3 regions of the Streptomyces sp. NPDC000345 genome follow, and region 2 is predicted to be linked to each of the others. Evidence: riboswitches for the same ligand, from Rfam matches in the RefSeq annotation. Region 2 holds a riboswitch; each other region holds the start of a gene.
The links. Region 2 has a riboswitch for cobalamin ahead of ACFY30_RS20395 (cobalamin biosynthesis protein). Riboswitches for the same ligand answer to the same signal wherever they lie in the genome.

Region 1 (2,192 bases), on a different contig from region 2:
CTGCGCCGCCTCCGTCGCCGCCGCCTCCGGCGCCTGGGCCCACTCCGGCACCCCCGGCGGGGACGGCTGGAACACCGGCGGTCACTACCAGCCGGGCACCGGCGCGGGGACCGAGACGGGGACCGACCGCTGCCAGTTCTCGCTCGACGGCAAGAACTTCTTCGACTCGGTGCGGGTCGACGACCAGAACCTCAAGCCGACCCAGGACGGCAAGGTCCACGTCAGCGTCCGCACGGCCGGCGACGCGAGCACCTGCACCGCCTCCCTGGCCTCCTACCTCGCCCACGGCGCCACCTTCGGCACCTCCGGTGAGCAGGTCTTCGTCGACTTCGACTCGGTGACCGTCAAGCCCGGGCAGACCGACACGCTCGACATCTCCGTCCCCGACGCGGGCTGTTACGCGCAGATCGACCTCTACCGCGGTGCCGTGAAGTTCGACGGCAAGCTCGACGCGAAGGACGGCTTCGAGCACGGCGACCTGCCCAAGGGACCGGACCGGCCGGTCATCAAGGACAAGCTGATCGCCGCGTGGAACGGCGGGACGAAGGACTGCACGGTCACCGAGCAGCCGCCGTCGTCGTCCCCGCCGGCCGGCGGCGGTGAGTCGCCGTCGGCGCCCGCCTCCTCCGCCCCGCCGTCGGACTCGTCGTCCGAGAGCACGACCCCGTCGCCGACGGCGTCGGAGTCCGAGTCGGAGTCGGGCACCCCGGCCCCGTCCGCCTCCGAGTCGACCACCGCCCCCGCCACCACGCCCCACGGCGGCGGTGGCGACCTCGCCGAGACCGGCGCGAACAGCGCCACCCCGCTGATCGCGGGCGGCGCCGCCGCCCTGCTGCTCGGCGGCGCGGCGATCGTGGTGGCCACCCGCCGCCGCAGGGCGACCCGCGCCTGACCCGCAGCTCTCCGCCCCGGCCGCCCCGGCACCCTCGTGGAGCCGGGGCGGCCGTACGTTACGGTGGGCGGGTCGTGGTGTTCGGGAATCCGGTGCGACACCGGAGCGGCCCTCGCCACTGTGATCGGGGAGTCCCCGGCCCGAGTCCCCCCGCGGGACAGCCACTGGCCGTCATGAGACGGCCGGGAAGGCGGGCCGGAGGCGTCGACACCCGCAGCCAGGAGACCGGCCACGGCATCTCACGAAGTGATCCACGAGGTGCTGGAGCGTGACCGCATGACCGAGCCCGTCGCCCTGCCCGGAGCCGCCGCCTTCCGATGGCGGCGCGAGGACACCGTCAGGACGGCGGGGCTGATGGCCGCCATAGCCGGCCTGCACGTACTGGCCTTCGGCATCCTCTTCCTGCTCGTCGCGCCCGGTCACTACGAGGTCGGGAACAAGGCCTTCGGCATCGGACTCGGCGTCACCGCCTACACCCTCGGCATGCGGCACGCCTTCGACGCCGACCACATCGCCGCGATCGACAACACCACCCGCAAGCTGATGGCGGACGGCAAGCGGCCGGTGTCGGTGGGGTTCTGGTTCGCCCTCGGGCACTCCAGCGTGGTCGTGCTCCTCGCCGCGCTCATCGCCGGCGGCACCCGGCTCGCCGGCACGGTGATGAACGAGGACTCACGCACCCACCAGGTCCTCGGCTTCCTCGGCACGACCGTCTCCGGCACGTTCCTCTACCTCATCGCCGCCCTCAACCTCGTCGCCCTGACGGGGATCCTGCGCGTCTTCCGGGCGATGCGGTCGGGGACGTACGACGAGCGGGAGCTGGAACAGCACCTGGACTCCCGCGGGTTCATGAACCGGATCCTCGGCCGGCTGACCAAGTCCGTCTCCCGGCCCGGGCAGATGTTCCCGCTCGGCTTCCTCTTCGGACTCGGCTTCGACACCGCCACCGAAGTCACCCTGATGGTGATGGCGGGCTCCGGGGCGGCGGCCGGACTGCCCTGGTACGCGATCCTCTGCCTGCCCCTCCTGTTCGCCGCCGGGATGAGCCTCTTCGACACCCTCGACGGCACCTTCATGAACTTCGCCTACCAGTGGGCGTTCTCCCACCCCGTCCGCAAGGTCTTCTACAACCTCGCCATCACCGGACTGTCCGTCGCCGTCGCCTTCTTCATCGGCACGATCGAGCTGGTCGGCGTCCTGCACGAGAAGTTCGGCCTGACGGACGGCGTCACCGGCCGGATCGCGGCGCTCGACCTCGACCACGTCGGATACGTCATCGTCGGCCTGTTCGTGCTCGTGT
Region 2 (2,192 bases):
TCTCCGCCGGCCTGGCCATCGCGCTCGGCACCTACCTCGGCGGCTGGCGCATCATCCGCACCATGGGCAAGGGCCTGACCGACCTTCAGCCGCAGCAGGGCTTCGCCGCCCAGACCAGCGCGGCGACGGTCATCCTGGCCTCCTCCCACCTCGGCTTCTCCCTCTCCACCACGCACTCCGTCTCCGGTTCGGTGATGGGCGCGGGGCTGGGCCGCAAGGGCGGCGTGGTCCGCTGGTCCACGGCGACCCGGATGTTCGTGGCCTGGGGCCTGACGCTCCCGGCGGCCGCCCTGGTGGGCGCGCTGGCCGAGTCGGTCACGAACCTGGGCGACTGGGGCACGGCGGTCGTCGCGGTCTTCCTCGTCACCTCCAGCGCGGCGATCTGGAAGATCTCCCGCCGCGAGGTCGTGGACGCGTCGAACGTCAACGAGACCGAGGAGCCGGCGGGCGTCGTCACCACGGCGATCGCCGCCGTCGCCCCGCCTCCGGCCGGCACGGTCACCGAGGGCCTGACGGCCACCATCCCCTCCCCGGCCGCCACGGCCACCGAGCCCACGGCCCCCGCGGTCTGAACCCGCCCACCCGGTACGAAGGAAGAGAAGCAGCATGAAGATCGACTGGGCGGCCCTCGGCTCCGTCTTCGGCGTCAGCCTCGTGATCACCGTGGCCCTGGTGGCCCTCTTCACCCTCGGCATCATGGGCCTGTCCCGTCAGGAACGCGCCGCGGAACAGGGCGGCTCCGCCACCCTCGCGGTCACCGGCGCCTACGCGTGCTTCGCGGCCTGCGCGGCGGCGGTGGCGTACGGGATCTCCCTGATCGTGGCCTGACCCACCAGCTCGGACACCTCGGGGTGCGGGACGGATCGCCGTCCCGCACCCCTTTTCCGTGACCTCCGGAACCACCCCTGTGTGGGGCTCAGCACACTCCAGCCTCGCAGGTCAACGGCAAGTTGACGGCCCTTCCGGGGCCATGGTGGACTGCCGGAGCCATGTACGGCGGCAGAAGAGGAAGCCGGTGCGAATCCGGCGCGGTCCCGCCACTGTCACCGGGGTGCACCACCCCGGGAGCCAGGAACTCTCGCCGCCGGTCTCGTCGAACCAGGGCGTGGACACCCTGAGTGAGGACATATCGCCATGCTCGCTCGGCCGTTGAGGTACAGCACCAGCTCGCTGCCCGACCCCGCGGCCGGCTGAGCCGATGCGTGCCGATCGCGTTCACGCGTACGGCGCCGCCCTCGGCCTCCTCGGTGACCTGCTCCTCGGTGATCCGCGCCGGGGACATCCGGTCGCCGCGTTCGGGCGGGCCGCCGGAGCCGTGGAGCGGGTGCTGTGGCGGGACCACCGCGGGTGGGGCGCCCTGCACACCGTCGTCTGCGCCGGTGGGGCCGTGGTCCTCGGGGCCGTCGCCGACCGGGCCGTACGGCGTTCCCCGGCCGCTTGCGTCGCTCTCGCCTCCGCCGCCACCTGGGCCGTGGTGGGCGGGACCTCGCTCGCCCGCGAGGCCCGCGCCGTCGGGCGCGCCCTGGAGGCGGGGGACGTCGAGGGCGCGCGGGCCCGGCTGCCCCATCTGTGCGGGCGGGATCCGCAGGCCCTCGACGCCGACGGGATCGCACGGGCCGTCGTCGAGTCCGTCGCCGAGAACACCTCCGACGCCGTGGTGGGCGCCCTGGTGTGGGGCGCCGTGGGCGGGGTGCCGGGGCTGCTCGGGTTCCGGGCCGTCAACACCCTCGACGCGATGGTCGGGCACAGGTCGGCCCGGTACCGGCGGTTCGGGTGGGCCTCCGCGCGGCTCGACGACCTCGCCGGGTGGCCGGGGGCGCGGCTGACCGCCGTCCTCGCCGCCGTCGCCGGCGACCGGCCGCGCGCCGCCGTACGGGCCTGGCGGGACGACGCCCGCCTGCATCCCAGTCCCAACGCCGGTCCCGTGGAGGCCTCCTTCGCCGGTGCGCTCGGGGTGCGGCTGGGCGGGACCCTGTCCTACGGCGGGCGGGTGGAGCACCGGCCCGTGCTCAACGGGACGGCGGGACGTGCCGTCGTCGTCCACGACATCGAACGCGCCGTACGGCTCTCCCGCCGTGTCGGCCTGCTCGCGCTCGGCGTCACCGTCGCCGCGCGCCACATCGCGAAGGGGCGGAGCTCATGAGCGGGGGTCTCCTGGTCGCCGGTACCACCTCCGACGCCGGCAAGAGCGT
Region 3 (2,192 bases), on a different contig from region 2:
GGGTGCCCTGGTCTTCGTCCTGACCATGGACAAGACGGTCGCCATCAACTTCCAACTGCTGGGCGGCATCTGGATCCTGCAGACCTTCCCGGCCCTGGTCGGTGGCCTGTTCACCCGCTGGTTCCACCGCTGGGCGCTGCTCGCGGGCTGGGCGGTCGGCATGGTCTACGGCACGGTCGCCGCGTACGGCGTCGCCTCCCCCACCCAGAAGCACTTCGGCGGCTCGGCGAAGGAGATCCCGGGCATCGGCGAGATCGGCTACATCGGTCTCACCGCGTTCGTCCTCAATGTCGTCGTGACCGTGGTCCTGACCTTCGCCCTCAAGGCCGTGAAGGCTCCCGAGGGCATCGACGAGACCAGGCCGCAGGACTACACGGCGGACGCCGGGGACCCGGGGGTACAGGTGGAGCTGCCGCCGGCGACCGCCGGAGCGTCCCACTAGGCCCTGTCGTCACACCAGGGCCTGGGCAGGACCGTGGCGGACCGCCGGGAAATCCGGCGGCCCGCCGTCGTGTGCATGGGGCACACTGCGCGCCATGGACATCCGGATCAGGCAAGCGGAACCCGCCGAGTACGCCGCCCTCGGCGAGATGACGGCCCGTGCCTACCTCGAAGACGGCCTGCTCGACTACGGAGAGGGCGACGAGTACCTGCCCGTGCTGAAGGACGTGGCCGGGCGCGCGGCCGCCGCCGAGGTCCTCGTGGCCGTGGAGGGCGACCGGCTCCTCGGCGGAGTCACCTTCGTCCCCGGCCCCGGTCCCGTCGCCGACATCGCCCGTCCCGGCGAGACGGAGATCAGGGCGCTCGCCGTCGCGCGCGAGGCACGGGGCCGGGGCGCCGGTGAGGCCCTCGTGCGGAGCTGTGTCGACCGCGCCCGGGCCATGGAGGGCCGCACCGCCGTCGTCCTGTCGACCCAGCGCGCCATGCACGCCGCCCACCGCCTCTACGAGCGCCTCGGCTTCGTCCGCACACCGGAGCGGGACTGGAATCCCGTGCCGCACCTGGACGACATCACTCTCCTCACCTACAAGTTGACACTCTGAAACCACCCCGACACAACATCTGGGGGTGGCGTGACGGGTGAGCACAAGATGTATGCTCATGCTCGCTGTCGCCGCAGGGGAATCCGGTGCGAATCCGGAACTGTCCCGCAACGGTGTACTTGCGTGTGTACCCACCCGTGTCCGCACGCCTGTCCAGTCCGAGGACCTGTCGGCAGCGCACCCGGCCGTCCGGCTCGGGTGCCTTGACGTCCGGGCCTCGTGGAGTGGGCCGGTGGGCGCGACGCTGCGTGCGCTCGTGTGCTGCCCCCTGCTCCGCGCCAGGCCCCCTGCCGAGCGAGGGAGAGCCCCACGTGACCATCGCGCCAGCCGATCCGGTCTCAGCCGTCCTGCCGGAAACCGACGGTCCCGGTGCCGCGCTGCTGCGGACCCTGACCGAGCTGACCGCCGACCTCCCCGACGCCGACCCCGGCCGGGTCGCCGCCGCCGCGCTGCGCGGCCGGTCCGCCGGGGCGGACGAGACGGAGCTGCGCGAGCTGGCCACGGAGGCGGCCGCCGGCCTGATCTCCGAGGACCCCGCCTACTCCCGGCTGGCCGCCCGGCTGCTGACGATCAGCATCGCCACGGAGGCCGCCTCCCAGGGCGTCACCTCGTTCACCGGGTCCGTCGCCGTCGGTCACCGCGAGGGCCTCATCGCCGACCGCACCGCCGACTTCGTCCGGCTGCACGCGGCCCGGCTGGACGCGCTGACCGACCCGGCCGCCGACGACCGCTTCGGCTACTTCGGGCTCCGCACCCTGCACAGCCGCTACCTGCTGCGGCACCCGCACACCCGCAAGGTCGTCGAGACGCCCCAGCACTTCCTGCTGCGGGTGGCCTGCGGTCTCGCCGAGGACGACACCACCCGCGCCCTGGACGAGGTCGCGGCGCTCTACGGGCTCATGAGCCGCCTCGACTACCTGCCGTCCTCCCCCACCCTCTTCAACTCCGGCACCCGGCACCCCCAGATGTCGTCCTGCTACCTCCTCGACTCCCCGCTGGACGAGCTGGACTCGATCTACGACCGCTACCACCAGGTGGCCCGGCTCTCCAAGCACGCCGGCGGCATCGGGCTGTCGTACTCCCGGATCCGCAGCCGCGGTTCGCTGATCCGCGGCACCAACGGGCACTCCAACGGCATCGTCCCGTTCC

Region 1: linked by a shared signal. The riboswitch ahead of ACFY30_RS15855 (HoxN/HupN/NixA family nickel/cobalt transporter) and the one ahead of ACFY30_RS20395 (cobalamin biosynthesis protein) in region 2 are both predicted to bind cobalamin.
Region 3: linked by a shared signal. The riboswitch ahead of ACFY30_RS00955 (ribonucleoside-diphosphate reductase subunit alpha) and the one ahead of ACFY30_RS20395 (cobalamin biosynthesis protein) in region 2 are both predicted to bind cobalamin.

The regions. Positions count from the first base shown of each region.
Region 1 covers NZ_JBIAZE010000006.1:23,543-25,734, reverse strand. The annotation lists gene ACFY30_RS15860 (LAETG motif-containing sortase-dependent surface protein) at 1-892, shown strand, start outside; cobalamin riboswitch at 951-1,141, shown strand; gene ACFY30_RS15855 (HoxN/HupN/NixA family nickel/cobalt transporter) at 1,169-2,192, shown strand, end outside.
Region 2 covers NZ_JBIAZE010000008.1:62,626-64,817, forward strand. The annotation lists gene ACFY30_RS20385 (anion permease) at 1-572, shown strand, start outside; gene ACFY30_RS20390 (hypothetical protein) at 607-828, shown strand; cobalamin riboswitch at 958-1,101, shown strand; gene ACFY30_RS20395 (cobalamin biosynthesis protein) at 1,199-2,143, shown strand; gene ACFY30_RS20400 (cobyric acid synthase) at 2,140-2,192, shown strand, end outside.
Region 3 covers NZ_JBIAZE010000001.1:200,769-202,960, forward strand. The annotation lists gene mctP (monocarboxylate uptake permease MctP) at 1-442, shown strand, start outside; gene ACFY30_RS00950 (GNAT family N-acetyltransferase) at 537-1,043, shown strand; cobalamin riboswitch at 1,083-1,232, shown strand; gene ACFY30_RS00955 (ribonucleoside-diphosphate reductase subunit alpha) at 1,355-2,192, shown strand, end outside.